3 regions of the Actinoplanes sp. NPDC026623 genome follow, and region 1 is predicted to be linked to each of the others. Evidence: predicted binding sites of a transcription regulator. Region 1 holds the regulator's gene; each other region holds the start of a gene.
What was found. Region 1 encodes HrcA, which represses chaperone genes, less so after heat shock. Its sites were predicted from a motif close to GGTTNGCACNCTCNNNNNGAGNGTGCNAACC; they were not measured.

Region 2: the regulator HrcA is predicted to act here: its motif matches at 2,774-2,804, upstream of groES (co-chaperone GroES).
Region 3: the regulator HrcA is predicted to act here: its motif matches at 1,542-1,572, upstream of groL (chaperonin GroEL).

What each region holds. Positions count from the first base shown of each region.
Region 1 covers NZ_JBEZXZ010000018.1:52,525-62,184, reverse strand. The annotation lists gene AB0F10_RS08480 (hypothetical protein) at 1-110, opposite strand, end outside; gene AB0F10_RS08475 (enoyl-CoA hydratase-related protein) at 202-990, opposite strand; gene hemW (radical SAM family heme chaperone HemW) at 1,027-2,238, shown strand; gene AB0F10_RS08465 (DUF4870 domain-containing protein) at 2,273-2,923, opposite strand; gene hrcA (heat-inducible transcriptional repressor HrcA) at 3,102-4,124, shown strand; gene dnaJ (molecular chaperone DnaJ) at 4,185-5,327, shown strand; gene AB0F10_RS08450 (16S rRNA (uracil(1498)-N(3))-methyltransferase) at 5,387-6,121, shown strand; gene AB0F10_RS08445 (iron chelate uptake ABC transporter family permease subunit) at 6,154-7,209, shown strand; gene AB0F10_RS08440 (iron chelate uptake ABC transporter family permease subunit) at 7,230-8,273, shown strand; gene AB0F10_RS08435 (ABC transporter ATP-binding protein) at 8,289-9,092, shown strand; gene AB0F10_RS08430 (MbtH family protein) at 9,120-9,332, shown strand; gene AB0F10_RS08425 (ABC transporter ATP-binding protein) at 9,343-9,660, shown strand, end outside.
Region 2 covers NZ_JBEZXZ010000069.1:30,861-40,520, reverse strand. The annotation lists partial or broken gene AB0F10_RS21365 (substrate-binding domain-containing protein) at 1-681, opposite strand, end outside; gene ybaK (Cys-tRNA(Pro) deacylase) at 1,029-1,511, opposite strand; gene AB0F10_RS21355 (class I SAM-dependent methyltransferase) at 1,536-2,702, opposite strand; gene groES (co-chaperone GroES) at 2,935-3,249, shown strand; gene groL (chaperonin GroEL) at 3,325-4,968, shown strand; gene AB0F10_RS21340 (hypothetical protein) at 5,054-5,674, shown strand; gene AB0F10_RS21335 (molybdopterin-dependent oxidoreductase) at 5,710-7,320, shown strand; gene AB0F10_RS21330 (WhiB family transcriptional regulator) at 7,486-7,875, opposite strand; gene AB0F10_RS21325 (response regulator transcription factor) at 8,107-8,949, shown strand; gene AB0F10_RS21320 (DUF5319 domain-containing protein) at 8,986-9,387, opposite strand; gene guaB (IMP dehydrogenase) at 9,507-9,660, shown strand, end outside.
Region 3 covers NZ_JBEZXZ010000002.1:67,229-76,888, reverse strand. The annotation lists gene thrC (threonine synthase) at 1-686, shown strand, start outside; gene AB0F10_RS01075 (GNAT family N-acetyltransferase) at 891-1,409, opposite strand; gene groL (chaperonin GroEL) at 1,760-3,382, shown strand; gene AB0F10_RS01065 (GNAT family N-acetyltransferase) at 3,446-4,447, opposite strand; gene AB0F10_RS01060 (MFS transporter) at 4,459-5,691, opposite strand; gene AB0F10_RS01055 (winged helix-turn-helix transcriptional regulator) at 5,748-6,626, shown strand; gene AB0F10_RS01050 (glycerol-3-phosphate dehydrogenase/oxidase) at 6,653-8,452, shown strand; gene AB0F10_RS01045 (DUF4031 domain-containing protein) at 8,449-8,718, shown strand; gene AB0F10_RS01040 (metal-dependent phosphohydrolase) at 8,702-9,340, opposite strand; gene AB0F10_RS01035 (FUSC family protein) at 9,381-9,660, shown strand, end outside.

The DNA of each region.
Region 1 (9,660 bases):
TTCGCCATCTGGACCAGATCGAGCGTGACCTCGCCGTCGGCGCGCACCGTGCACTCGGGCCCGATATGCGGCAGCTTCAGGTTTCCGCCGATGGAATTGACGGCGACCACGACCCCGAGGGCGCCGACGAGCGCGAGCAGAGCGACCAGCACAACCGGCTTTCTCCGCACGCACACTCCCTCCGTCAGGTGACAAGCGTAGTCAACGAGCGCTTGCGTCGTGCGTCACCGGGACCCATGAGGCGGGACGCTTCTCCCGGAAGGCCGAGACGCCCTCGATGCCCTCGGCCGATCGGAAATAACCGGCCGAGCGCTCCGACAGGTCGGCCAGATCCGCCCGGATGGTGTCGGCGGGCGGCCGGCGCAGCAGTTGCTTGGTGCCGGCCAGGGCCAGCGGGCCGCCGCGGACCAGGGCCTGGGTGTACGCGGCCACGGCCGCGTCCAGCCGGTCGGCCTCCACGGCGGCCGTGACCAGCCCGATCTCGGCCGCCCGTGCGCCGTCGAAGACGTCGCCGGTCAGGTAGAACTCGGCCGCCGCGCGGGGCGCGAGCCGTGGCAGCACGGTGGCACTGATCACCGCGGGGATCACCCCGAGCCGCACCTCGGAGAACGCGAACGTCGCCTCCCGGGTACAGACGGCGATGTCCGCGGCCGCGATCAGGCCGAGCCCGCCCGCCCGGGCCGGGCCGGCGATCCGGGCCAGGACCGGCTTGGGGAACTCCCAGATCGCCGCCAGCACGTCCGCGAGCAGTTCGGCGGGTATCTTGCCGGTCTTGCGGGCCTCCGCGGTCTCCTTCAGGTCGGCGCCCGAGCAGAAGACCGGCCCGGTGTGCGATATCACCACCGCCCGGACCGCGGGATCCGTGAGCGCGGCGCCGAGCGCGTCGAGCAGCTCTCGCATCAGCAGGGAGGAAAGGGCATTTCGGTTCGCCGGGCTGTCCAGCGTCAAGGTGGCCACCCCGGCGTCGGTGGCGGTACGGACCAGCTCCATGCCGGAACCTTAACCGTGTGCGTGCACACTTGAGGAATGCCTGGTCCTCCACCCGATGGTGAGCCCGTACCCAGCGACGGGTCCCTGCCCGATAGCGCACTGAGCGCGGTCGGCCGGCGCGGGTTCGGGGTCTACGTACACGTCCCGTTCTGCGCGAGCCGCTGCGGATACTGCGACTTCAACACCTACACGGCCGGTGAGCTGGGGGGCGGTGCGAGCCGGGAGGGTTACGCCGACGCGGTCCTGGCCGAGCTGAAGCTGGCCGCGAGCGTCACCGGCGCCCCGGTCGACACCGTGTTCGTGGGCGGCGGCACGCCGACCCTGCTCGATCCCGGCGATCTCGGCCGGATCCTCGAGGGCATCGACCGGACCTGGGGGCTGGCCGACGGCGCCGAGGTCACCACCGAGGCCAACCCGGAGTCGGTCGACCCGCGCTCGCTGCGGGCGCTGCGCGCGGCCGGCTTCACCCGCATCTCGCTGGGCATGCAGTCCGCCGCCCCGAGCGTGCTGGCGATCCTCGACCGCAAGCACACGGCCGGCCGGGCTCCGCAGGCGGCGGTCGAGGCCCGCGAGGCCGGGTTCGAGCACGTCAACCTCGACCTGATCTACGGTACGCCGGGGGAGCGGCCGGAGGACTTCGCCGCCTCGCTGGACGCGGTGATCAGGGCCGGGGTGGACCACGTCAGCGCGTACTCGCTGATCGTCGAGGACGGCACCCGGATGGCGGCGAAGATGCGGCGCGGCGAGCTGCCGTACCCGGAGGACGACGTTGCCGCGGACCGCTACCTTGCCGCGGAGGCCGCGCTCGGCGGCGCGGGTTTCTCCTGGTACGAGGTGTCCAACTGGGCGACGACGCAGCAGGCGCGCTGCCGGCACAACCTGCTCTACTGGACCGGCGGCGACTGGTGGGGACTCGGGCCGGGCGCGCACAGCCACGTCGGCGGCGTGCGCTGGTGGAACGTCAAGCACCCCACGGCGTACGCGAAAAGGGTGGGTGAGGGTGTCTCGCCCGGCCTGGGGCGGGAGATCCTGACGGACGCCGATCGCCACGTCGAGGACGTGATGCTGCGGGTCCGGCTCAGCGACGGACTGCCGGTGGCCGCGCTCGACGCGACCGGGCGCAAGGGCGCCGCGCAGGCGCTCGGCGACGGCCTGCTGGAGCCGGGCGCCTACGACGACGGCCGGGTGGTGCTGACGCTGCGCGGCCGGCTGCTCGCCGACGCGGTGATCCGCGACCTGCTGCCGTGACGCCGGGCCTGGACCCGGCGTCACGGCCGGGTCACTACTTGATCATTTGAACCGTCATCGGGTAGTTGTACGGCTCGTTGTTGTTCGCCTTGACGCCGGCGATGACGCCGAAGATCGTGGCGATGGCCCAGGCGGCCAGGCCGATGAAGATTCCGACGACGATGCAGCTCAGCACCCAGCCGACGATCGCGATGATGGTCCAGAGGATCTGGAAGTTCAGCGCCTTGACCGCCTCGGCGCGCACCGCGGGCGACTGGTTGCCCCGGGCCAGCAGCGCCACCAGCGGCGCGATCCAGCCCGAGCAGCCGCCGCCGAGGAAGGCGCCGGCCGCGCCGCCGAAGTGGGTGACCAGGATCCAGGTCTTGTCGTCGCCGCCCGCACCATAACCCTGCGGGGGGTACCCGCCGGGCTGCTGGCCGTACTGCTGCCCGTACTGCTGGCCGCCGGGAGGCGGGCCGTAGCCGGGGCCGGGCGGGGGCGGGTAGCCGCCGCCGGACGTGGGCGGTGGCGTGTAGCCGCCGCCGGACGTGGGCGGTGGGCTGCCGTACGCCGGCGGTTGCGGTGAGCCGTACGCCGGCGGCGGCGGGGGCGATCCGGGGGCTGGATCGTTACCCGGATGTGGGTTGAATGGCCTGGTGGGGTCCGAGGGATCTCCCTCGCCGGGAGGGCGCGGCGGTTCAGTCATGTCGCACACGGTAGGACCGCAGGTCGAACGTGGCGAGGCAACACCCGGGCGAGGTCGGAGAATAGACAGTCGGCTGGCCGCCGCGGGCACCGACGATTGATCATCGCGCGCGGCGCGGCGGCGACGTAGACTGGCACTCGACTTTGAGGAGTGCCAGGGCGGCGGGGAGGGGTTCGGCGTGAGTCTCGACGACCGCAAGCTTGAAGTGTTGCGCGCCATCGTCGAGGACTACGTGTCGACCCAGGAGCCGGTCGGCAGCAAGGCCCTGGTCGAGCGCCACCAGCTCGGGGTCTCCCCGGCGACGGTCCGTAACGACATGGCGGTGCTCGAGGAGGAGGGCTACATCCGGCAGCCGCACACCAGTGCGGGCCGGGTGCCGACCGACGCGGGCTACCGCCTCTTCGTCGACCGGCTGTCGCGGGTCAAGCCGCTGAGCCCGGCCGAGCGGCGCGCGATCGAGCGTTTCCTGGTCGGCGCGGTCGACCTCGACGACGTGGTGCACCGCACGGTGCGCCTGCTCGCCCAGCTCACCCGCCAGGTCGCCGTCGTTCAATATCCGAGCCTGGCCCGCTCGTCGGTGCGCCATCTCGAGCTGGTGCCGATCTCCACCACCCGGCTGATGCTGGTGATGATCGCGGACACCGGCCGGGTCGAGCAGCGCCTGGTCGAGCTGCCGGGGCCGACGCACACCGACGACGTGCTGGACATGCGTCGCAAGATCAACACTAAGCTGAGCGGCGAGAAGCTGTCCGACACCCCGCCGCTGGTGGCCGCGCTCGTCGACGAGTCGGACCCCGAGAAGCGCACCACGATGGCCTGTGTCGCGTCGGTGCTGCTGGAGACACTGGTCGAGCGCAGTGAGGAACGCCTCGCCCTGGCGGGTACGGCGAACCTGACCCGGGGCGGCGTGCTGGACTTCCAGGGTTCGCTGCGTCCGGTCCTGGAGGCGCTCGAAGAGGAGGTCATCCTCCTCAAGCTCATCGGCGAGGTCGAGCCCAGCACCACCCGGGTCCGCATCGGCGACGAGAATGAGATCGACAACCTGCGGGCGGCGTCCGTGGTGAGCACGGGTTACGGACCAGGCACGACGATCGTTGGTGGGCTCGGTGTGCTGGGGCCCACCCGGATGGATTACCCCGGCACCATCGCGACCGTACGTGCCGTGGCACGCTACGTTGGCGACCTGCTGGCACAAAACTGACGCAACCGCGACGAAGGTCTCCAGCGCGAAGCGCGGGGCAGACATGAGGACTCGAACCCTGTGGCCAAGGACTACTACGGAATTCTCGGCATCGGCCGCGAAGCCACCGACGACGAGATCAAGCGCGCCTATCGCAAGCTGGCCCGTCAATTCCATCCGGATGTGAATCCGGACCCGGAAGCGCACGAGAAGTTCAAGGACATCAACGCGGCGTACGAGGTTCTCTCGGACGACCAGAAGCGTCAGATCGTGGACCTCGGCGGCGACCCGCTGGCACCCGGCGGCGGCGCGGGCGGCCCCGGCGGCCCCGGCGGAGCCGGACCGTTCGTGGGCTTCCAGGACATCATGGACGCCTTCTTCGGCACGGCGGCCGGCGGCGGTTCCCGCGGCCCGCGGCCGCGCACCCGCCCGGGCGCCGACGCGATCCTGCGCCTGGAGCTCGACCTGGTGGAGACGGCCTTCGGCGTCGAGGCGCCGATCACCGTCGACACGGCCGTGCTGTGCACCCAGTGCTCCGGCGCGGGCACCGCGCCCGGCACCCACCTCGCGACCTGCGAGACGTGCGGCGGCCGCGGCGAGGTCCAGTCGGTGCAGCGCACCTTCCTCGGCCAGGTCGTCTCGGCCAAGCCCTGCCACGTCTGCCAGGGGCACGGCACGGTCATCCCGCAGCCCTGCCCGACCTGCGCCGGCGACGGCCGCATCCGCACCCGCCGCTCCCTGACGGTGAAGATCCCGGCGGGCGTGGAGGACGGCATGCGCATCCGCCTGGCGCAGCAGGGCGAGGTGGGCCCCGGCGGCGGCACCGCCGGCGACCTCTACGTGGAGATCCACGAGCGCCCGCACGACGTCTACTCGCGCAAGGGCGACGACCTGCACTGCCGGGTGACCCTGCCGATGACCGCGGCGGCGCTGGGCACGCGGCTGACCATCAAGACCCTGGACAGCGAGGAGAACATCGAGGTCAAGCCGGGCACCCAGCCGGCCTCGACGCTGCGCATCCGGGGCAAGGGCGTGCCGCACCTGCGCGGCCAGGGCCGGGGTGAGCTCTTCGTGCACCTCGACGTCAAGACGCCGACCAAGCTGACCGCCGACCAGGAGCGGATGCTGCGCGACTTCGCGAAGACCCGGGGTGAGGACATCGCCGAGCTGAGCAAGCAGGGCGGATTCTTCTCCCGCATGCGGGACGCCTTCAACGGCCACTGAGCGATCCGGCGGTCCCGGACCGGTGATCTCCCGTGCCGGATGCCGGGTAGCGTGTGCTGGTGTCTGCGCCTCTGTTCTTGGTTGACGACCTGCCCGGCGGGAAGCGGTACACCCTGGGCGGCGCCGAGGGGCATCACGCCGCCACGGTGCAGCGGCTGAAGGTCGGTGAGGTGCTGCTGCTCGGCGACGGGCGGGGTGGGACCGCCACCGCCGAGGTCACCGCCGTCGGCCGGGGCAGCATCGACGTCGCCGTCCTCGGCCGGGATTTCCGGGCCGCGCCCGATCCGCGGCTGGTCGTGGTGCAGGGCATCGCCAAGGGCGACCGGGGCGAGCTCGCCGTGCAGGCGATGACCGAGATCGGGGTCGACGAGATCGTGCCCTGGGCCGCCTCGCGGTCGGTCGCGCAGTGGCGCGGCGACCGCGGCGAGCGGGCCCGGGAAAAGTGGGTGAGCACCGCGCGCGAGGCCGCGAAGCAGGCGCGGAGGCCGTGGCTTCCGGCCGTCTCGGGCACCCCGGACACCAGCACCAAGCGGGTCTGCGCGCGGCTGTCCGAGGCCGCCGCCGGGTTCGTGCTGCACGAGGAGGCCACCGACCGGCTCACCGGCGCCAAGCTGCCCCAGGCCGGGGAGATCGTGCTGATCGTCGGGCCCGAGGGCGGGATCAGCGACCAGGAGCTGGGCGCCTTCGTCGGCGCGGGCGCGCATCCCGTGCGGCTCGGCGACGCGGTCCTGCGCACCTCAACGGCCGGGATGGCCGCGCTCGCGGTGCTCTCCGCCCGTCTCGACCGGTGGTGACGCACTAGGAAGGTTAGCCTAAGCTTTCCTGCATGGTCCTCACGCGTACGCCCGCGCGGCCCGGGCCGGCCGCGGCCGTGGGCACCGGGACCGGCCGGGTGCGGCGGGGCGCCGGACTGCTCGCCTGCCTGGGCGTGCTCGCGCTGGTCTGCCTGGCCGGCATCGCGCTCGGCACCCGTACCATCCATATCGGCACGGTCTGGGACGCGTTCTTCCACTACACCGACACCGACGATCAGTCGATCGTGCGGGACCTGCGGGTGCCGCGCACGATCGTGGGCCTGCTCGCCGGGGTCGCCCTCGGACTGTCCGGCGCGGTCATCCAGGCGGTCACCCGCAACCCGCTCGCCGACACCCAGATCCTCGGCATCAACGCCGGTGCCGGGCTGTTCGTGGTGTTCGCGGTCGGCGTGCTCGGCCTGACCAGCCTGTCGCAGTACATGTGGTTCGGCTTCGCCGGCGTCGCCTTCGCGCTGAGCCTGGTCTACCTGCTCGGGTCGGCCGGGCGCGCCGGTGCCACGCCGATCCGGCTGACGCTCGCCGGCGTCGCGCTCGGCGCGGTCATGGACGGCATCTCCGGTGGCATCCGGCTGGTCCGGCCGCGCGCCTTCGACTACCTGCGTTTCTGGGACATCGGCACGCTCGCCGGCCGGCCGCTCGAGGTCGCCACGACGATCCTGCCGTTCGTGCTCGCCGGCACGGTGCTCGCCCTGCTGGTGGCCCGCTCGCTCAACGCCGTCGCGCTCGGCGACGACCTGGCACGTACCCTCGGCGCCGGCATCGGGCGGACCCGGTTCCTGGCGACCGTCTCGGTGATGCTGCTGGCCGGCGCCGCCACCGCCGCGGTCGGGCCGATCGGCTTCGTCGGCCTGATGGTCCCGCACATCGTGCGCTGGATCGTCGGGCCGGACCAGCGCTGGATCTTCGCGTACACCGTCGTGTGCGGACCGATCCTGCTGCTGCTCGCCGACATCGTGGGGCGGCTCGTCGTGCGGCCCGGTGAATTGCGGGTCGGCGTCGTCACCGCGTTCGTCGGCGCGCCCGTGCTGATCTGGTGGGTTCGCCGGTCCCGGGTGAGCGGTCTGTGAGCGTCCCGGGTGAGCGGTCTGTGAGCGTCGACTTCGGCCGCCGGGTGCTGGTGTTGCGGCCGCACCGCGGCGTCTCGGCGCGTCTCGGCGTGCGGCCCGCGATCGTCTGCCTGCTGCTGGCGCTGGCCACGCTCGCGGTGGCCGTGCTGGCGCTCGGCACCGGCGAGTTCACCCTCTCGCCGGGCGAGGTGCTGCGGGCGCTGACCGGGGAGGGCACCCGGGCCGCGCGGCTCGTCGTCGTCGAGTGGCGGCTGCCGCGGGTGCTGCTCGCGGTGATCATCGGTGTCGCGCTGGGGCTCGCCGGCGCCGTCTTCCAGGCGCTCACCCGCAACCCGCTCGGCAGCCCGGACGTCATCGGGTTCAGCACCGGCGCGTTCACCGGCGTGCTCGTCGCCACCGTGTTCATCGGCAACGGCTACTACGTCACCGCGGCCGGCGCCCTGGCCGGCGGCCTGGCCACCGCGATCGTGGTCTACCTGCTGGCGTTCAAGCGCGGCGTGCAGGGCTTCCGGCTGATCATCGTGGGCATCGCGATCAGCGCCATGCTCGCCTCCGCCAATCAGTGGTTCATCATCAGGGTCGACCTGCAGGCGGCCTTCGCCGCGTCGGTCTGGGAGCAGGGCAGCCTCAACGGGCTCGGCTGGGCGCAGGTCACCCCGGTCGCGGTCGGCGTCGCCGTGCTCTGCGTGGCGCTGATCGGGTTCGGGCCCCGGCTCTCGCTGCTGGAGATGGGCGAGGACGCGGCGGCCGCTCTGGGCGTACGGGTGGAGCCGGCCCGGCTGGTGTACCTGGTCATCGGGGTCGGCCTGACCGCGGTCGCGACGGCGGCCGCCGGGCCGATCGCCTTCGTCGCGCTGGCCGCGCCGCAACTGGCGCAGCGGCTCACCCGCACGGGCGGCATCGCGCTGGTGCCGTCGGCGGCCATGGGCGCCTTTCTGCTGATGCTCAGCGACTGGCTCGCACAGAGCGCGTTCGCGCCGACCCAGCTGCCGGTCGGCATCGTGACCGTCTCGGTCGGCGGCATCTACTTCGTCTGGCTGCTGGTCGGCCAGGCGCGGCGGTAGGGGAGAGGGAGCACGATGAGTCTTGCGGCCCGGGACATCACCATCGGATACGACAGGAAGACGATCAGCGAGCACCTGGACCTGGCGGTGCCCGAGGGCCGGTTCACCGCGATCATCGGCCCCAACGCCTGCGGCAAGTCGACGCTGCTGCGCGCCCTGTCCCGGCTGCTCAGGCCCGGCCGCGGCGAGGTGCTGCTCGACGGGCGGGACATCCACGCCCGGCCCGCCAAGGAGGTCGCGCGGCGGCTGGGGCTGCTGCCGCAGTCGTCGATCGCGCCGGACGGGATCACGGTCGCCGAGCTGGTCGCCCGGGGCCGGTTCCCGCACCAGAGGCTGATCCGGCAGTGGTCGGCCGCCGACGAGGACGCGGTGGTGGCGGCGATGGCGGCCACCGGTGTGACCGAACTCTCAGGTGAGCTGGTCGACACCCTGTCCGGCGGTCAGCGGCAGCGGGTCTGGGTGGCGATGGTGCTCGCGCAGCAGACGCCGATCGTGCTGCTCGACGAGCCGACGACGTTCCTGGACATCGCGCACCAGATCGAACTGCTCGAGCTGTGCGTAAGGCTCAACCGGGAGCAGGACACGACGATGGTAGCGGTGCTGCACGACCTCAATCAGGCCGCGCGGTACGCGGATCACCTGGTGGTGATGAAGTCCGGCGCGATCGTGGCGCAGGGCGACCCGCGCGAGGTGATGACGGCCGAGCTGGTCGAGGAGGTCTTCGGGCTCGGCTGCCGGATCATCGACGACCCGGAGACGCACACCCCGCTGGTCATCCCGCGGGCGTCGGTGCTCCAACGCATAGGTTGGCTGTCCTAACTTTCGGCAGATCGGTGGGGAGACGTCGTGTCCAGCAACCCGTTCGACGACGAGAACGGCACCTTCCACGTCCTCGTGAACGACGAGGAGCAGCACTCGCTGTGGCCATCCTTCAAGGAGATCCCGGCGGGCTGGCGCAGCGTCTTCGGACCGTCGCCGCGGAGTGAGGCCGTCGACTACGTGGACGCCAACTGGACCGACCTGCGCCCCAGGTCGCTGCGCGAGAGCATGGCCCAGTGAGCACGGCCCCGTGAGCCGCTCCGGCGCCCGCATCCTGCTTCGCAGCACGACCCGCAACGCCCGCCGGCTCTGGACCGGCACGGCGCTGATCGCGGTGCACCAGATCTGCGAGACGTTCGTCCCGATCATGATCGGCGTCATCATCGACCGGGCGGTCACCCCCGGCGACCTCGGCCGGCTACTGCTCTGGATCGGCGTGCTCGCCGTGCAGTTCACGCTGCTGACCACGGCGTACCGCTTCGGCGCGCGGCGGCTGATGGCCGCCATCGCCGAGGAGGGGCACCAGCTGCGCCTCGAGGTGTCCGCGAAGATCCTGCACCCGCGCGGG
Region 2 (9,660 bases), on a different contig from region 1:
CTCGGTCAGCATCTGCTCGAAGATGGTGCCGCCCTGCGCGTTGTCCCAGTCCGGAACGGACTGGTCCGGGCCCTTCACGAAGTCACCCGACGCGAACTTGGGATCGAGGACCGAGTCGTAGCCCTCCTTGAACAGGGTGGCGTTGTTGTCGGTGGGCGAGCCGTTCAGCCGGGCCACGACGGGCTTGACCGCCTTCATTTCGGTCAGGCACTTGACCAGGCCGTCGCCCTGGAGCTTGCCGACCGCCACGTTGTCGAAGCTGACGTAGTAGTTCGCGTTGCCGCCGAGGGTGAGCCGGTCGTAGTCGATGGTCGCGATGCCGGCCGCCCGGGCCTTGTCGAGGACCGCCTTGCCGGTACCGGAGTCCAGGTTGACGATCATGAGCACCTTGACGCCGCTGGAGATCATGCCGTCCGCGATCGTCTGGAACTGGCTCTTGTCGCCCTGGGCGTTCTGGATGTCGACCGGCACGCCGGCCGCGTCGAACGCCGCCTTAAGGAACTTGGGGTCGTCGGTGCCCCACCGCTGGGAGCTTGCGGTGTCCGGCAGGATGACGCCCACCTTGCCGACGGACGAGCCGCCGTTGCTGCCTGAGTCGTCACCGCTGTCGTCACCGCATGCAGTCAAACTGCTGGTGGCCAGCAGGCCGACCGCGGCAAGGGCGAAGATTCCCTTACGCATTCCTCGAGTCCTTTCGGATCAATCCGGACCTTGCATCGGATCCTCGCGGATCAATCCGGACCTTGCTTCGGATTCTGGTGTGCGCTGCCGGGAATGTCACTCATCCGATCCGCTGCGGAATCGGACACTCTGTTGTATCGGAGCAGCGAAATTCCCGGTGCTGGACGTGGCGCGACGGGCCTGATCGCTAGGTCCCGCAGGCCGCGTAAACGGCTGCACGACGACGTCAGGTCACGTTCCGCCATGGAGTCGCTCCACAACGTGACGCTAGGTCACTTCGGGTCGCCGGAATGCCGGATCCGGATAACGGTGTCGTAACGGACGGTTCGGACACGGCTTCTGCCGCTCTATGTCCGAATCTTGGCGGTTTTTGCGTCCGTGAGCCGGATCAGGTCAGCCGGGGCCATCGAGACCTGCAGGCCGCGACGCCCGGCCGAGACGTACATCAGGTCGAGGCCGGCGGCCGAGTCGTCGATGACCGTCGGCAGCCGCCGGCGCTGCCCGAGCGGGCTGATCCCGCCGCGGACGTAGCCGCTGCTGCGCTCGGCCGCCGCCCGATCCGCCAGCGCCGCGCGCTTGCCGCCCGCGGCGCTCGCCAGCGCCTTGAGGTCCAACTCGCCGGTCACCGGGACGACGGCGACGGTGAGCCGCCCGTCGACCTCGGCGATCAGCGTCTTGAAGACCGCCGCCGGCGCCACCCCGATGGCCTCGGCGACCAGCGCGCCGTAGTCGTGGGCGTCCGCCGGGACGTCGTACGGGTGCAGCTCGTGCGCGACCCGCTGCGCGGTGAGCAATACGGTGGCCGGGGTGCCGGCAGCCTTCTTCGCCACGAGGAACAACCCTAAGGGCCGTCCCTACCGGCACAGCAGCACCGTCGGCGCTCCCGCAACGCGGGTCAGCACCAGCGACGCCGCGGCGCTGCCGCTGAGCCGCAGGTCCCGGCGGAGCTGCTCGGGCTCGAGCGCGGAGCCGCGTTTGCGGATCTCCAGCCGCCCGACGCCGCGCTCGCGCAGCAGCGACCGCAGCCGCTTCAGCGAGAACGGCAGCACGTCGGTGATCTCGAGTCGCCGGCCGAACACGGTGTCGACGGCGGCGTCGGTGTAGACGTACGCGATGTCGGGGTCGGCGATCCGGCCGCCGATCGCCTCGGCGAACTCGGCCACGAGGTGCGAGCGGACCACGGCCGGGTCCGGGTCGTACAGGAAGGAGCCGACCGGGCCGAGGCGTGCGGCCTCGACCCCCGAGCCGGTGAGCTCGGCCCCCGACGGCAGCAGGACCGCGCGCCGGGCGGACCGCGCCAGCGGGCCGCACCAGAACGCGGCCTCGACCAGATCGCCGCCGACGCTGACCCACTCGCCTTCGGCGCCCGGCGGCAGCAGCGCGTGGTCGATGCCGGGCGCCAGCTTGAGCACCGTGCGCGGCACCCGGCCGGGCAGGGCGGCGATGAAGTCCCACGGCGGCGACCACGAGCGCGGGTCCATCAGCCGGCCGCGGCCCGCCCGCCGGCGCGCCGGGTCGGCGAAGACCGCGTCGAACCGCTCCACCGGCACGCTCGTCGCGTCCGCGCACTCCACGGTCACCAGGTGGGCCAGCCCGGCGGCCTCGGCGTTCGCGGCGGCGAGCGCGGCCGTCAGCGGGTCGGCGTCGACGGCGTGCACCCGGATGCCCTGGCGGGCCGCGGCCAGCGCGTCCGAGCCGAGGCCGCAGCCGAGGTCGGCCAGGGTCCCCACGCCGGCCGCCCGCAGCCGCGCGGCGCGCCGGTCGGCCACCACCGCCCGCGTCGCCTGCTCGAGCCCGGCCCGGGTGAAGAACATCTCGGCGCCGGCCGCGCCGAACTTCGCCTCCGCGCGCATCCGCAGGTCGGCCTGCGTGAGCGCGGCGGCGGCCAGTGCGGGCGGCAGCCCGCGCGAGCGCAGGGCCGTGGCCGCGCTGAGCGGGTCCGTGCCGGCGACGCCGGCGGCGGCCGCCAGCGCGGCGGAGCCATCGGCGGTACGCAGGGCGGAGAGCAGTTCGAGGTCCACGGAAGTCATTCTGCTGGAAGCTGACGTGTTGGCACTCTGGTTGACGGAGTGCTAGTTCCGGCATAACCTCCGATTAGCACTCTCAACCTGAGGGTGCCAGCGTGCTCCCGTTTTTGGGGACGTGCGCTTGCGCCAGGCGGACCGGCACCCGCGACGACGGCCCCGCCCGGTGGCATGAGGCATCAGCCCGGCCTGTCAACTGGCCGGCGATAACACCTGTACCCAGGAGGGTATGCCCGTGACTACCGCGACAAAGGTTGCGATCAAGCCGCTCGAGGACCGCATCGTGGTCCAGGCGAACGAGGCCGAGACCACGACGGCGTCGGGCATCGTGATCCCCGACACCGCCAAGGAGAAGCCGCAGGAGGGCACCGTCCTCGCCGTCGGCCCCGGCCGGATCGACGACAAGGGCAACCGCGTTCCGATCGACGTGAAGGTCGGCGACGTCGTCCTTTACTCGAAGTACGGCGGCACCGAGGTCAAGTACGCCGGCGAGGAGTACCTGGTGCTCTCCGCCCGCGACGTCCTCGCGGTCATCGAGAAGTAGACCTGATCTGACAGTGCTGAGCGCCCTGGCCCGGCTCTTCCGGTCCAGGGCGCCGGTGCGTTGAAGGGACCATAAATGGCGAAGATTCTCAGTTTCTCGGACAACGCCCGGCACCTGTTGGAGCACGGCGTCAATACGCTCGCCGACACGGTCAAGGTCACTCTCGGGCCGCGCGGCCGCAACGTCGTCCTCGACAAGAAGTTCGGCGCGCCCACGATCACCAACGACGGTGTCACCATCGCCAAGGAGATCGAGCTCTCCGACCCGTACGAGAACCTCGGTGCCCAGTTGGTCAAGGAGGTGGCGACGAAGACCAACGACGTCGCCGGCGACGGGACCACCACGGCGACCGTGCTCGCCCAGGCGCTGGTCCGCGAGGGCCTGCGCAACGTGACCGCGGGTGCCAACCCGATCGCGCTCAAGCGCGGCATGGACCTGGCCGCCGAGGCCGTCTCCAAGGCCCTGCTGGAGAAGGCGGTCGAGGTCGACGACAAGAAGTCCATCGCGAACGTCGCCACCATCTCGGCGCAGGACGCCACCATCGGCGCGCTCATCGCCGAGGCGATGGAGAAGGTCGGCCGCGACGGCGTCATCACCGTCGAGGAGGGGTCCGTCCTGGACACCGGGCTCGACGTGACCGAGGGTCTGCAGTTCGACAAGGGCTTCATCTCCCCGAACTTCGTGACCGACGCCGAGTCGCAGGAGGCCGTCCTGGAGGACGCCTACCTGCTGATCACGACGCAGAAGATCTCCAGCGTCGAGGAGATGCTGCCGCTGCTGGAGAAGGTTCTCTCCGGCGGCAAGCCGCTGCTCATCGTCGCCGAGGACGTCGAGGGCCAGGCGCTGTCGACGCTTGTCGTCAACGCGCTGCGGAAGACCTTCAAGGTCGTCGCCGTGAAGGCTCCCGGATTCGGTGACCGGCGCAAGGCGATGCTGCAGGACCTCGCGATCGCGACCGGCGGCGAGCTCATCGCCCCCGAGCTCGGTTACAAGATCGACCAGGTCACCCTCGACATGCTGGGCACCGCCCGGCGGGTCGTGGTGGACAAGGAAAGCACGACCATCGTCGACGGTGGCGGCCGCAAGGCCGAGATCGAGGACCGGGTTTCGCAGATCCGCAAGGAGATCGAGGCCTCGGACTCCGACTGGGACCGCGAGAAGCTCTCGGAGCGGCTGGCCAAGCTCTCCGGCGGCATCGCGGTGATCAAGGTCGGCGCCGCGACCGAGGTCGAGATGAAGGAGCGCAAGCACCGCATCGAGGACGCCATCGCGGCGACCAAGGCCGCGGTCGAGGAGGGCACCGTCCCGGGCGGCGGCGCCGCCCTGGCGCAGATCGCCTCGACGCTCGACGGCAACCTCGGCCTCACCGGCGAGGAGGCGGTCGGCGTGCAGATCGTCCGCAAGGCGCTCGTCGAGCCGCTTCGCTGGATCGCGCAGAACGCGGGCCACGACGGTTACGTGGTGGCCGGCAAGTCCGCCGAGCTCGGCTGGGGCCACGGCCTCAACGCGGCCACGGACGAGTACGTCGACCTGGTCGCGGCCGGCATCATCGACCCGGTGAAGGTGACCCGCAGTGCGGTGTCCAACGCCGTCTCGATCGCCGCGCTGCTGCTCACCACGGAGAGCCTCGTGGTGGAGAAGCCGGCCGAGCCGGAGCCCGCCGCTGCAGGCGGCCACGGCCACGGTGGCCACGGCCATCAGCACGGCCCGGGTTTCTGAGTCGAAAGAGTAAAAAGGGCGCGTCGCATTCCGCGGCGCGCCCTTTCTCGTGTGTGATGCGGGGATTCGGGGAAAGAGGCGCGGGATGATCGTCGTGGTGGAAGGTCCGACCGCGGCCGGCAAGACGTCGTGGTGCCGGCGTTACGTCGGCCGTTACGTCGCCGAGTACGCCGCGACCGGCCGGGAGCCGACCGACGCGATGGCCCTGGCCCGGCACTGGGCGCGGGTCAGCATGAGCCGCTGGTCGCAGGCCACCGACCTCGAGCGCGCCGACGGCGTCGCGTTCTGCGACACCGACCCGGTGAAGCTGCACTACGCCTGGGGGATGGCGGCGCTGGGGCTGGCGCCGCGGGCCCGGTTCGATCGCGAGCTGACGGTGACCAGGGAGGCGTTCCGCGCGGGGCGGCTCGGGTTCGCCGACATGGTGCTGGTCGGCCTGCCCGAGGTCGAGACGCTGCAGCGGCGCCGCGACAGCGACGAGACCCGGCGGCGGCGCAACTTCGCGGCGCACGTACAGCTCCGCGAGCCCCTGCAGCAGTGGTACGCCACGCTGGAGCGGCTCGACCCGGGCCGGGTGATCTGGGAGCTGCCCGCCGAGGGCGTGCCCAAGCTGCCGGAGCCCCGCCCCGATCGCTGCGCGGCGGAGTTGCTGGACGAGCTGGTGGCCGCCCTGCCGCCGCTGCGGATGGCCGTCACCGAACCGTAAGGGCTGTTTCGGGTGCGCCGATGCAGGATGGAGGCGTGAACCTCTCGTCGCGGGCCGCGCTGGCCGGTGTCGCCGCGGCCGGTGCCGCCGTCGGCGCCGCCGAGATCGTCTCCGTCCTGACCGGCCCGCTCTCGTCGCCGCTGCTCGCCGTTGGCGGCGTGGTGGTCGACAACGTGCCCGCTTCGGTGAAGGACGCGGGCATCGCCGTCTTCGGTACCCACGACAAGACCGCGCTGATCACCGGCACGGCGATCCTGCTCTGCGGCTACGCCGCGCTGCTCGGCGTCATCGCGCTGCGCAGCTGGGCGCTCGCCATGGCCGGCGTCGCCCTGTTCGGCGCGATCGGGGTGACGGCCGCCGGCACCCGGCACGACGCCGGGTTCACAGCCGTGCTGCCGTCGATCGTCGCCGCCGTCGTCGCGGTGGTGGCGCTGCGCTACCTGGTGAGGCTCGCCGTCGAGGCGGAACCGGCCGGCAGCCCGGCGCTGGCCGGCAGCCCGGCGCTGGTGACGGCCCCCGGCGCGTCCCGGGTGGGCGGTGCCGTCGGGGACAGCCCCGCGGCCTCGGCGGATCCGGCGGCTCAGCCGGAGAGCCGGCGCCGATTCCTGCTCGCGGTGGCCGGCGCCGCCGCGGTGGCCGCCGTGGGCGGCCTCGGCGGCCGGTTCCTGACCTCGCGGCGCGCGGTGACCGCCGCCCGCAACGCCGTCGTGCTGCCGCTGCCGGTGCGGCCGGCCCCCGCCGTGCCGGCCGGCGCCCAGGCGCGGGGTGCGGTCGCCTACGTCACGTCCAACTCCGACTTCTACCGGATCGACACCGCGCTGTATCCACCCCAGATCGACCCGGCGACCTGGGAGCTGCGCATTCACGGAATGGTCCGCAACCCGATCACCATCACCTGGGAGCAGCTGCTGCGGCGCCCGATGGTGCAGCGGTACGTGACGCTGGCCTGCGTGTCCAATGAGGTCGGCGGCGACCTGATCGGCAACGCGCTCTGGCTCGGCACCCCGATCAAGGACCTGCTGGACGAGGCGCAGCCGCTGCCCGACGCGGACCAGGTGGTGCAGCGCTCGGCCGACGGCTGGACCTGCGGCAGCCCGACCGCGGTGCTGCGCGACGGCCGGGACGCCCTGCTCGCGGTCGGCATGAACGGCCGGCCCCTGCCGGTGTCGCACGGCTTCCCGGTGCGCATGGTCGTGCCCGGCCTGTACGGCTACGTCTCGGCCTGTAAGTGGATCACCGAGATCGAGCTGACCCGGTTCTCCGACTTCGACGCCTACTGGGTGCCGCGGGGCTGGTCGGCGCAGGCGCCGATCAAGACCCAGTCGCGGATCGACACGCCCCGCGACGGCGCCGGGCGCAAGGCCGGAGCCGTGACCGTCGCCGGCGTGGCCTGGGCTCAGCACCGCGGCATCGCGCGGGTCGAGGTCCAGATCGACGACGGCCCGTGGGCGCCGGCGACCCTCGCGCCGGCCGTTTCGGCGGACACCTGGGTTCAGTGGTCCTACGTCTGGCAGGCGACGCCGGGTGAGCACGCGGTGCGGGTCCGTGCCACCGACGCCGGCGGCGGCACCCAGACCAGCACCCCCGCGGCGCCGGCCCCGGACGGGGCGACGGGATGGCATTCCGTGCAGGTCACGGTCGACTGACGGGGTCACCCAAAAGCCGCACTTTTGGTCCGACGTCAACCCCAAGTTCGCTCGTACGGTGGCTTGCATGTCCACCGATGCGGCGAACACGCCGTTGAACACGCCGACGTGGTTCCCCGCAGGGAAGCGCGTCGGCAGCTGTGTGGTGCCGCGCGTCGACCGGCGTCAGGCCGCCGGAACCTGCCGTTGTGCCGGGACCGTCGACTTGTGGGGCCGGCCGAGGCGGGCCTCCAGCCGGGCAAGATCGACCCGTCCGTGATGCCGATCGGCAAGGTCCTCCCAGCCGACCGCGAGCAGCCGCAGCCGCTCCGCTTCGCTGAAACCTCCCCATACCCCGTAGGGCTCACGGACAGCCAGTGCGTGAGCAGCGCACTCGGCCCGGACCGGACAGGCACCGCACATGGTCTTGGCGTTCGCCTCCCGACGGTTGCGGGACGAACCACGCTCACCGTCCGGGTGGAAGAACTGGGCGCTGTCGCGCCCTCTGCACAGGCCGAGTCGTTGCCATTCCCAAAGGTCGGCGATGGGCCCGGGCAGTCTGCGAACGTTCGACATCAACACCCTCCTCCCGCGCGGCACCGCGGAGTGCTGTTAGTGAGGGGCCTTACTCAGGCCTGCCGCCCGTGTACCCCGGCGAACGCCGGATCACACCCGACTTGTCGATGTCTTCGCCAGCCGTATCTCATCGGTGCTCCAAGCAGTACCGATGTTTCCTAATTTTTCCATCTAAAGCGCGTAATGCTGCGGCCGTTGCGTGATCTCCTCTGAGAGAGAAGGAGGATCACTGTGCGTACCGTCCTCGTGTGCGTCCGAACCCCACTTGCGGCCCAGACCGTCGCCTCTACCGCGGCCCGGCTCGGGATGACCGGGGTCGTGCGGACGGCGGTCAGCGAGACCGAGGCCATGATCCGACTGGCTGAAAGGCCGGCCGAGGTTGTCCTGGCCGACACCGCCGTGACCCGTCCCGACAGCGTCGGTTTCACCCGTCGCGTCCTCGCCCGCGCCCCGCAGGCGCAGGTCGTACTCTTCGGCGCCGAAGACCCCCGGGTCGCCGCGGCCGCCGTCGCCGCCGGCGCCAGAGGTGTCATCCGCGGCGTCGAGCACGATCTGGTCAGCGTCGTCGCCAAGGCGCTGCTGCTCCTGCTCTTGCCGGTGCGGCCGCAGGGAATGCCGATCAACGGAGCGAACGCCCAGCCCGCCACGGTCGGCGGCGCGGGGCGCAACAACAACTCGGCGGCCGCTCGCGGCCTGCACCGCGACGGTCTGGCCATGGCCGGAACGCCGAACGGTGCCGGCGTACCCGCGATGCTGCCGAACTCACCGATGGTCCCCGCCCAGCGAGGCGACGGATCGGACATCGACCCGGCCACCGGCCGGCCGATGGTGTGGCCGGGTAACGACACCGGCCGGACCGACGCACCCACGGGCCGGCGGCTCACGCTCACCGAGCGGGAGTTGCAGGTGTTGCGGGGGATGGCCGACGGCAAGAGCAATGCGGAGATCGGGCGCGAGCTCTTCGTCTCCGAGGACACCGTCAAGACCCACGCTCGGCGGCTCTTCCGCAAGCTGGGCGCCCGCGACCGGGCGCATGCGGTGGCCGCCGGCTTCCGGGCCGGTCTGGTCGCCTAAACGTAAGGCGTTTGCACCCGGGGGCCCGGACGGCGATCAGGAAGCGTCGTCGTCCGTGCCCTCGGTCAGTGTGTCGTGCACCCCGTCGGCGTAGCCGCGGGCGTATTCCCAGGTCACGTAGTGGTCCGGGTCGGGGTCGTAGGCCGGCTCGTGCACCCGCGGGCGGCCGTTGCTCAGCAGGTGGCGCAGGTTGCCCCGGAGCAGATCCCAGTCGAAGTAGTGCGGCTCGTGGCAGTCCTCGCACTCGATCACCAGGCCGCGGATGCCCGTCGGACTCAGCAACGCCTGGTAGATCTCCAGGTCGGAGAGGTCCTCGAGGACGTCCTGCCGCTCGGGCTCGGTCAGCGGATCACTCTCGGCGTCCTCCGAGAGGTCGTCGAGACCGGCGGCCGGGTCGGCGGGGTCGCCGTTGAACGGGTCGATCGGCTCTTCTTGCACGATGTCTACCGTACCCATGTGCGGCCGATGTGTGCTGGCCCGCACGCGCTGTCCGCCCGACAGAAGGCCCTGACCGGATGGGTAGGATGAACACTCCGCCTCTTCGCTAGGGATGATCTGTGGATAACGAGTCGGCCCGCACGGTTCCGCTGGGTCTCACCTTCGACGACGTGTTGCTCCAGCCGGGCGAATCGGACGTCGTGCCGAGCCGCGTCAACACGATCACCCGGTTGACCCGAAACGTCGAGCTCTCCATCCCGCTGATCTCCAGCG
Region 3 (9,660 bases), on a different contig from region 1:
GGCTGTGCGGCGAGTTGGTCGAGACCGACGAGTTCGAGGACACCGCCTTCGTCAACGTCAACGTCCGGCCGTTCTACGCCGAGGGTTCGAAGACTCTGGGTTACGAGGTCGCCGAGCAACTCGGCTGGCGCATCCCCGCCCAGGTGGTCGTCCCGATGGCCAGCGGCGAGCTGCTGACCAAGATTGACAAGGCCTTCACCGAGCTCGTGGAGATCGGCCTGGTCGAGGCGCCCGAGGGCGGCTGGACCGTCTTCGGCGCGCAGTCGGCCGGCTGCAACCCCATCGCCACGGCACTGCACAAGGGCACCGACCAGATCATTCCGGTGAAGCCGACCGGCATCGCGAAGTCGCTGAACATCGGCGACCCGGCCGCCGGCGCCTACGCGATCGAGGCCGTGACCCGCACCGGAGGCTGGATGGACTACGCCGACGACGACGAGATCCGCGACGCCATCCAGTTGCTCGCCCGCACCACCGGCGTCTTCGCCGAGACCGCCGGCGGGGTCACCGTCGCGGTGCTCAGGAAGCTCGTCGCGAGCGGCCGGCTCGACCCCGACAAGGAGACCGTCGTCTACAACACGGGCGAGGGGCTCAAGACGCTGGACGCCGTCGCGGGGCAGGTCGGGCCGACGCACCGGATCAAGCCGTCGCTGCGCGGCGCTCGCGACGCCGGCCTCCTGGGCTGACGGAGAGTAACTGAACATCTGCCTAACGTCGAGATTCCTTCCCCTGAGGACTTGCGCCGGGATCTCAGGCTCGGCAGGATGCTCTACGCGGGAGGACGTGACGCCGTACGTGGCCCCACCTTTGAGCTTGGTGACAATCTCCTAGGGGTCCAACGACCCAGTGCCGGAGGCGCTGTGCGTGCGTCCTCCCGACCAACTTCCGCCCTAGGCTCGCCGGCGCATCTGCAGCTCGGTCAGGGCGGGGATGACCGGGTGCGGCACCCGCTTGCCGATGTCGCGGAAGCCCAGCCGTTCATAAGCCCGGACGGCCCGGTCGTTGCCGACCACGACCTCGAGCAGCAACTCCGGCCGGCCGGCCGCGACCGACCACCGCGCGACCGCCTCGATCAACTCGCTCAGCACCCCGGTGCCCCGGTGTGACGGTGTGATGTAGACCGCGAAGATCACCGTCGTGTCCGGCTCCTCGGGCAGCACCGTGCCGCCCGCGTGGCCGATCAGCCGGCCGCCCGGGTCCGCGACGAACTGGGCCAGCTGGTCGCCGGAGGAGGCCTGCACGACGCGCCGCCGGAAGTCGGCGTGCGGCCGGGCCGCCGCCTGGGCGAGGGTCTCCAGGAACGCGAGAGGGCTGTCGGCCAGCATCTCCAGCCGCAGTGCCCGCATCCGGGCCGCATCGCCGGGTGTGACCCGGTGCACGGTGACGGGCGGCGCCAGGGTGCTGGTCATGCTGCCTTGCTACCCGGTGACCGGGCGCGGGGCAAGCAGGACGTGGATATTCGACCGCGCGGGTGCACGAACCGGGCACCCCGGAGCCCGATCGTTCTGCTTGCACTCGCCCCATCAGAGTGCTAAACAAGTGATTGGCACTCGCGCCACGTGAGTGCCAGCAGGTCGGGACGGTGGGGTCACGGCAGCGGCATCGCCATCGGTGCCGGGGCACGGGACCGGTCGTCGCGGGCTATCCGGCTCGACCTGAGGACGTCACATCGCCAGGTGGTGACGTCCGCAGCGTTCTCAACGTGCGGAAACGGGCCGGACCGGCCCGGCACCGCGAATGTCCAGGAGGACACAGCCGTATGGCCAAGATCATCGCATTTGACGAGGAAGCTCGTCGCGGCCTCGAGAGTGGCATGAACCAGCTCGCCGACGCCGTCAAGGTGACGCTCGGTCCCAAGGGCCGCAACGTCGTGCTCGAGAAGAAGTGGGGCGCTCCCACCATCACCAACGATGGTGTGTCGATCGCCAAGGAGATCGAGCTCGAGGGCACCTTCGAGAAGATCGGCGCAGAGCTGGTCAAGGAGGTCGCCAAGAAGACCGACGACGTCGCGGGCGACGGCACGACGACGGCGACCGTCCTCGCGCAGGCCCTGGTCCGCGAAGGCCTGCGCAACGTCGCGGCCGGCGCCAACCCGATGGCGCTCAAGCGGGGCATCGAGGCTGCCGTAGCGGCCGTCTCCGAGGCCCTGTCGCAGCTAGCCAAGGATGTGGAGACCAAGGAGCAGATCGCCTCCACCGCCTCCATCTCCGCCGGTGACTCCACGGTCGGCGAGATCATCGCCGAGGCCATGGACAAGGTCGGCAAGGAAGGCGTCATCACCGTCGAGGAGAGCAACACCTTCGGGCTCGAGCTTGAGCTCACCGAGGGCATGCGCTTCGACAAGGGCTACATCTCGGCGTACTTCATGACCGACGCCGAGCGTATGGAGGCCGTCTTCGACGACCCGTACATCCTCATCGCGAACAGCAAGATCTCCGCGGTCAAGGACCTGCTCCCCATCCTCGAGAAGGTCATGCAGGGCGGCAAGCCGCTCATCATCCTCGCCGAGGACGTCGAGGGCGAGGCCCTCGCGACCCTGGTCGTCAACAAGGTGCGCGGCACCTTCAAGTCCGTCGCCGTCAAGGCGCCGGGCTTCGGCGACCGTCGCAAGGCCATGCTGGACGACATCGCGATCCTCACGGGCGCCACGGTCATCAGCGAGGAGGTCGGCCTCAAGCTCGACGCCGCCGACCTGAGCCTGCTGGGCCAGGCCCGCAAGGTCGTCATCACCAAGGACGAGACGACCATCGTCGACGGTGCCGGCAACGCCGAGCAGATCCAGGGCCGGGTCAACCAGATCCGCGCCGAGATCGAGAAGTCGGACTCCGACTACGACCGCGAGAAGCTGCAGGAGCGCCTGGCCAAGCTGGCCGGCGGCGTTGCGGTCATCAAGGTCGGCGCGGCCACCGAGGTCGAGCTCAAGGAGCGCAAGCACCGCATCGAGGACGCCGTTCGCAACGCGAAGGCGGCCGTCGAGGAGGGCATCGTCCCCGGTGGTGGCGTCGCGCTCGTGCAGGCCGGCAAGACCGCGTTCGACAAGCTCGACCTGGTGGGCGACGAGGCCACCGGTGCGAACATCGTCAAGGTCGCGCTGGACGCCCCGCTGCGTCAGATCGCCGTCAACGCCGGCCTCGAGGGCGGCGTCGTGGTGGAGAAGGTGCGCAACCTGGAAGCCGGTTGGGGCCTGAACGCCGCCAACGGCGAGTACGTCGACCTGCTGGCCGCGGGCATCATCGACCCGGCCAAGGTCACCCGCTCGGCGCTGCAGAACGCCGCGTCGATCGCCGCTCTGTTCCTCACGACCGAGGCGGTCGTGGCGGACAAGCCGGAGAAGAACCCGGCCCCGGCCGGTGGCCCCGGTGGCGGAGACATGGACTTCTGAGTCCAGCTTGCTGAAAGGGCGGGTCGCTTCGGCGGCCCGCCCTTTTCGCGTACCCGGGTGCCGTCAGAGTTGCTTGCGGTAGAGCAGGAAGGCGCGCTCGACGCGGGCGGCGACCGCCTTCGAGTAGAACGGCAGGGGACCGACCCAGCCGATCTGCACCCGGTCGTGCCCGCTCGCCCGCTGGTCGGCGAGGCACCGGCGCAGCAGCAGGGCGCCGATGCCCAGCCCGCGGGCGGCGGTGGCGGTGCCCATCGGCCCGAACCAGCCCGGCCGCGACGACCCGTACGCGGCGAAGCCCAGGATGGACCCGTCCTTGGCCAGGGCGAGGTGGCAGCCGGCCCGGTCCCGCCCGACCGAATGGGTGATCTCCCCGGCCCAGCCCTTGCCGAAGTTCGCCAGCGCGAAGCCGACCAGACCCGGCACGTCCTCGGCGCCGGCGCGCCGCACGACGATGCCCTCGCCGGCCAGCCGCGCCTCGTGGTCGGCGGTCGGTCCCAGCCCGGCGGCGGCGGTGTCCACTGTCATGTTCCAGGCCGGCTGGTCCTGCTCGAAGCCGAACGCCATGGCGGCGCAGATCGCGGGGGTGTAGCGCACGTCGATGCCGGGCCAGGCGTAGTAGGGCGCGTTGCCGGCGATGACGACGTCGCCGGCGCCGAGGCCGGCCAGCGCGCCCTCGACCCGGGCCAGCAGCGCCCGGGCGACGCCGCGACGGCGGTTCTGCGGGTCGACGGCGACCAGGTCGACGTGCCCGATCGAGGAGTCCCGGTGCGACACGGAGCCCAGCGCCACCCCGATGACCCGCCCGCCGGTGACGGAGACCGGCTCACCCGACAGCGCGGCGCCGGCCGCGGCGGGACCCGGGCCGGCCGACGTCAGGGCGATGAAACCCGCCAGCCTGCGCGGCGTCGTGGACCACCCGCCGGTGCCGGTGGTCTCGCGCAGGCGCAGCACGATGTCCGCGGCGTCGGCGGCGTCCTCCGGCAGGTCCAAAGCGGTCCGGCAGAGGGCCACCACGGCGGGAACGTCGTCGTCGGTCAGTTCGGAGATCCAGAACTCGCTGTCCACAACCGCCGAACCTACCCGGCGGCCGCCGCGTGCTCGGCCACGGCCGGATCGAGCAGGTCCCGCCGCCCCCGGACCGGCGAGAAGTAGAGCGCCAGCGGGGCGAGGACCGCCGCCGCCGCGAAGACCAGCAGGGTGGCCCGGGCGCCGAGCGGTCCGGCCAGGGCGCCCGCCACCAGCCCGCCGACCGGGATCGCACCCCAGGAGACGAAGCGGACCGTGGCCATCACCCGGGACAGCAGCTCCGGCGGGCTGGCGATCTGCCGGTAGGTGCGGGTGGTCACGCTGAAGACCACGCCGGTGCCGGCGAAGATCAGCACGCCGACGGTGAAGGTCACGTACGCGGCCCGGCCGGTCGCCGCCGGGATGACGAACGCGCCCGCCGCCTCCACGAAGCCCAGGATGATCAGGCCGCGGGCGGTGCCGAGCGCGTTCGTGATCCGGGTCGTCAGCGACGCCCCGATCAGCGTGCCGACGCCGTCGACCGCCAGCAGCACGCCGACCAGGGCGGCCGGCGCGTGCAGGTCCCGCACCAGGTAGAGCGGGAAGAGCGCCAGGTAGGCGCCGTTGACGAAGTTGGACGCGGTGGCCGACCACATGGCCGGGCCCATCATCGGGTGCCGGGTCACGAACGCCCAGCCCTCGCGGATCATCACGCCCATCGGCGTCGGCGTGCCGGGCTTCCGGCCGTGCCGGGCCGGCAGGGTCCGCAGCAGGACGGCGGAGACGAGATAGCTGACGGCGTCGACGAGCAGGGTCGGCACCGCGCCGAGGAGCTGGACCGCGAAGCCGCCGAGCGAGGGCCCGGCGAGCTGGGTGGTCGCGTGGGTGCCGGAGGTCAGGCTGTTGCGGGACTGCAGCTGGTCGCGGCTGACGATCTCCGGCAGGAAGGTGGTGTTGGCGACGAAGAAGATGACGTGCGCAAAGCTGACGATCAGGGCCACGACGATCAGCTGGGCGACCGTCAGCAGCCCGAACCACCACGCCACCGGGATCGAGGCGACGGCCGCCGCGCGGACCAGGTCGGCACCGATCTGGGCGCCGCGCAGGGGCAGCCGCTGCACGATGACCCCGGCCGGCAGGCCGATGACGATCCAGGCGACGTAGCCGGACGCGGCGATCATCCCCATCTGGAACGGTGTCGCGTCGAGGACCGTGAGCGCCGTCAGCGGCAGGGCCACGCCGCCGACCGCCGAGCCCAGATCGCTGCTTGTCCCGGCCACCCACCACCGCCAGAAGACGCTCACGGTCCCCGACCCCCGTTCCAGTAAGTTCCATTTTGGAACGGACTATACTTCAGGGTGTGCGAAGGGTCGAACCAGTTGATGCCGACTGCGGCATCGAGCAGGCCCTCGGCGTGCTCACCGACTGGTGGACCTTCCTGGTGGTCCGGGACATCGCCGGCGGGGTGACCAGGTTCGAGGCGCTGCAGCGCACGCTGGGCGTCAGCCGCCGGGCGCTGACCGAACGCCTGTCGGCGCTGGTCGAGCACGGCGTGCTGCGGCGCGCGGCATATTCGGAGCATCCGCCGCGCTACGACTACCTGCTGACGCCCAAGGGCGAGGGGCTGCTGCCGGTGCTCATCGCGTTGCAGGACTGGGGCACCCGGCACGTGCTCGGCGACGGCTCCCTGACGGCGTCGGCGCGGCCGGAGTCCGCGGAGTCCCGGCGCGTGCACGCGCTGGTGGGCCGCCGGGTGCCGCTCGCCGTCCCGGGCTGGACGGTCCTCTACTTCTTCCCGGGCGCCTTCGCGCCCAGCGCCCTGGACTACCCGCCGGGCTGGGCCGACATACCGGGCGCGCCCGGCTGCACCCTGGAGTCGATGACGTACGCGGCCCGGGCCGCCGACTTCGCCGCGGCCGGCGCCGGGATCAGGGGCGTCAGCACCCAGCGGCCCGACCAGCTCGAGGCGTTCGCCGCGCACGCGCGGCTGCCGTTCCCGCTGCTCTCCGACGCGGACGGCCGGCTGGCCGGTGGCCTGCGGCTGCCGACGTTCCGGGCCGCCGGCGTCGACCGGTTCAAGCGGCTGACCCTGCTGGCCGACCCGGCCGCCACGATCCGCGCGGTGCAGTTCCCGGTGACGGACCCCGCGGCGTCGGTCACGGAGATGCTCGACCAGGTCCGCGCCCTGGTCACCGACGTCGACAGGAAGATCACCCGTCACATTCATCCTCCGGGGTGACACACGTCAGCGCTAACGTGGGGGTTGTGCGCTCACCCTCCGTCTCCCGATATGCCGCCGGCCGGCTCTCCCCGATCCGTCGCGTCTCCGATCTGCGCCGGCTGCGCGACGAGCAGTTCGACGTCCTCGTCATCGGCGGCGGGGTAACCGGCGCCGGCGCCGCCCTGGACGCCGCCTCGCGCGGCCTGAGCGTGGCGCTGGTCGAGGCCCGCGACCTCGCCGCCGGCACGTCCAGCCGGTCCAGCAAGCTGATCCACGGCGGCCTTCGCTACCTCGAGCAGCTCGAGCTTCACCTCGTGCACGAGGCGCTGACCGAGCGCGGCCTGCTCACCAGCCGCCTCGCGCCGCACCTCGTGCGGCCGGTGCCGATCCTCGTGCCGCTGCCCGCCGCCTCGCCGCCCGCGCGGGTCTGGCAGCGGGCCTACTACGGGCTCGGCGTCGCCGCCTACGACGCGTTCGCCGGGGTGTTCGGCAGCGGGCGGGGCATGCCGCTGCACCGGCACCTGACCCGCGACGGGGCCCGGCACCTCTTCCCCAGCCTGCGGGCCGACAAGATCGCCGGGGCCATCCGCTACTTCGACGGCCAGGTCGACGACGCCCGGCTGGTGGTCAACCTGGCCCGCACCGCGGCCAGCCTCGGCGCCGCCGTCGTCACCAGCGCCCGGGTCACCGGCTTCGTGCGCGAGGCGCGGGAGGTCGTCGGCGTCAAGGTCCGCGATCTCGAGGCCCCCGACTCGCCCGAGATCGAGGTGCGGGCGCGCACGGTCGTCGCCGCCACCGGCGTGTGGAGCGACGACCTGTCGCGCATGCTCAGCGACGTCGGCGTGCGGCCGGGCCTGCGGGTCCGGGCCTCAAAGGGCGTGCACCTCGTCGTGCCCCGCTCGGCCATCACCGGCGAGGCCGGGCTGATCCTGCGCACACCCACCTCGGTGCTCTTCGTCATTCCGTGGGGCGGGCACTGGATCATCGGCACCACCGACACCGACTGGCGGCTGGACCGCTCCCATCCGGCCGCCTCCGCGCGCGACATCGCCTACCTGCTCGACCAGGTCAACACCGTGCTCGACCGGCCGCTCACCACCGACGACATCGAGGGCGTCTACGCCGGGCTGCGACCGCTGCTCTCCGGAGAGGCCGACTCCACCTCGAAGCTGTCGCGGGAGCACGCGGTCGTCGAGCCGATGCTCGGGCTGCTGCTCGTCGCCGGCGGCAAATACACGACATACCGGGTCATGGCCGCCGACGTCATCGACCGGGCCGTGCGCCGTCTCGGCGGGCCCGCGCGACCCTCGCGCACCGATCAGCTTCCGCTGCTGGGCGCCGACGGCTTCGCCGCCGCCTGGCGCGACCGGCAGGACATGGCCCGGCGCCACGGCGTCACCGCCGGCGTCGTCGAGCACCTGCTCGAGCGCTACGGCACCCTCACCGTGCACCTGCTCGCCATGATCGCGGCGAAGCCGGAGCTGGCCACCCCGCTCGCCGGCGCCCCCGAATACCTCGCCGCCGAGATCGCCTACGCGGCGCAGGCCGAGGGCGCCCTGCACCTGGACGACGTGCTGACCCGGCGCACCAGGATCTCGATCGAGACCGCGCACCGCGGCGCCGAGACCGCCGCGCACGCGGCCGCCGTGATGGGCGAGGCCCTCGGCTGGGACAAGGCGGTACGCGATCGGGAGATCGAGCACTACCTGGCCCGGGTGGAGGCCGAACGGCAGTCGCAGAAGATGCCGGACGACCTCACCGCCGACGCCGCCCGCCTCGGGGTGCCCGACGTGCGCGGCTACGCGGCCGACCGGGGCACGGAGATGCTCGAAGTCGATCTTTGATCCTCGTCGACGAACCGCGCTGGCCGGGCCGGGGACGGCTCTGGTCCCACCTGGCCAGCGACGTCTCCTACGCCGAGCTGCACGTCTTCGCCGAGATGCTGGGCGTGCCGCGGCGGGCGTTCGACCGGGACCACTACGACATCCCGGCCGCGCGCTTCCCCACGGCGCTCTGGCTCGGCGCGACACTGGTCCGGTCCCGCGACCTCTCCGCGCGCCTGCGCGCCGCCGGCCTGCGCCGCCCGAAGCACCTCAGCCCAAGGTCTTGAGCTCGGCCTCGAGATTGGCCCGCGCCCGGTCCTCCCAGGCCGCCCGCAGCGGCGGGTGCCGGTAGATCGAGGGCAGTTCCAGCAGCGCCTTCAGCACCTGCGCGCGGCCGCCGCGGAAGGCGTCGTCCGGCACGTGCGCGTACTCCCGCCGGATCGCCGCCGTGTACGCCGCGTAGTCGTCGGGGGCGCTGGCCAGGATCGCCAGGTCGGCGTCGCACAGCAGCTCCCCGTCGAGGTCGTCCTCGTCCGTCGCGTGCCCCGCCGTCAGGCCGACCAGCCGGGCCACCTCCGCCGCCGTCGCGGCCGGCACCCCGAGCGTCGCGAGCAGCCCCTCGGCGAACTCCGCGCTGTCGCGTTCGTTCGCGTCGCCGAGCGCCCGCGGGTCGTAGACCGCGTCGTGCAGCCAGGCGGCGAGCCGGACCAGATCCGGGCCCGGCGCCAGGCCGGCGTGTTCGTCGATCACATCCAGCACGGCGGTCAGGTGCGCCACCGTGTGGTACTGCCGTTGCGGCTCGGACCAGCGGGTCAGCAGGTACTCGCCGGCCGCCGCCAGGTCGGAGTCGTCGGCGCCGGCCCCGGCGCCGCGGGCCGCGCGCACCCACCGGTCAACATGTGTCGTCACGGCCGCAATCCTGACACGTGCCCGGTTAGGGTCTGCAGACATGACGGACGCCGGGGAGCAGGGCCGGATCGCGGCGGCCCTCGCCGGCCTGGGCGGCCGGTCCCGCTCCTCGGCCGGTGCCGGATTCTCCCGCGTACGGGGTGCCTTCCCGCTCGCCGTGCAGGCGGGGCTGGCGGCCGGGCTCGCCTGGTTCATCGCCGACGGCCTGCTCGGCCGGAACAGCCCGTTCTTCGCGCCGATCGCCGCGATCATCACGCTCGCCTCGTCTATCGGCCAGCGGGCGCGGCGCACGATCGAGCTGGTGGTCGGTGTCGCCATCG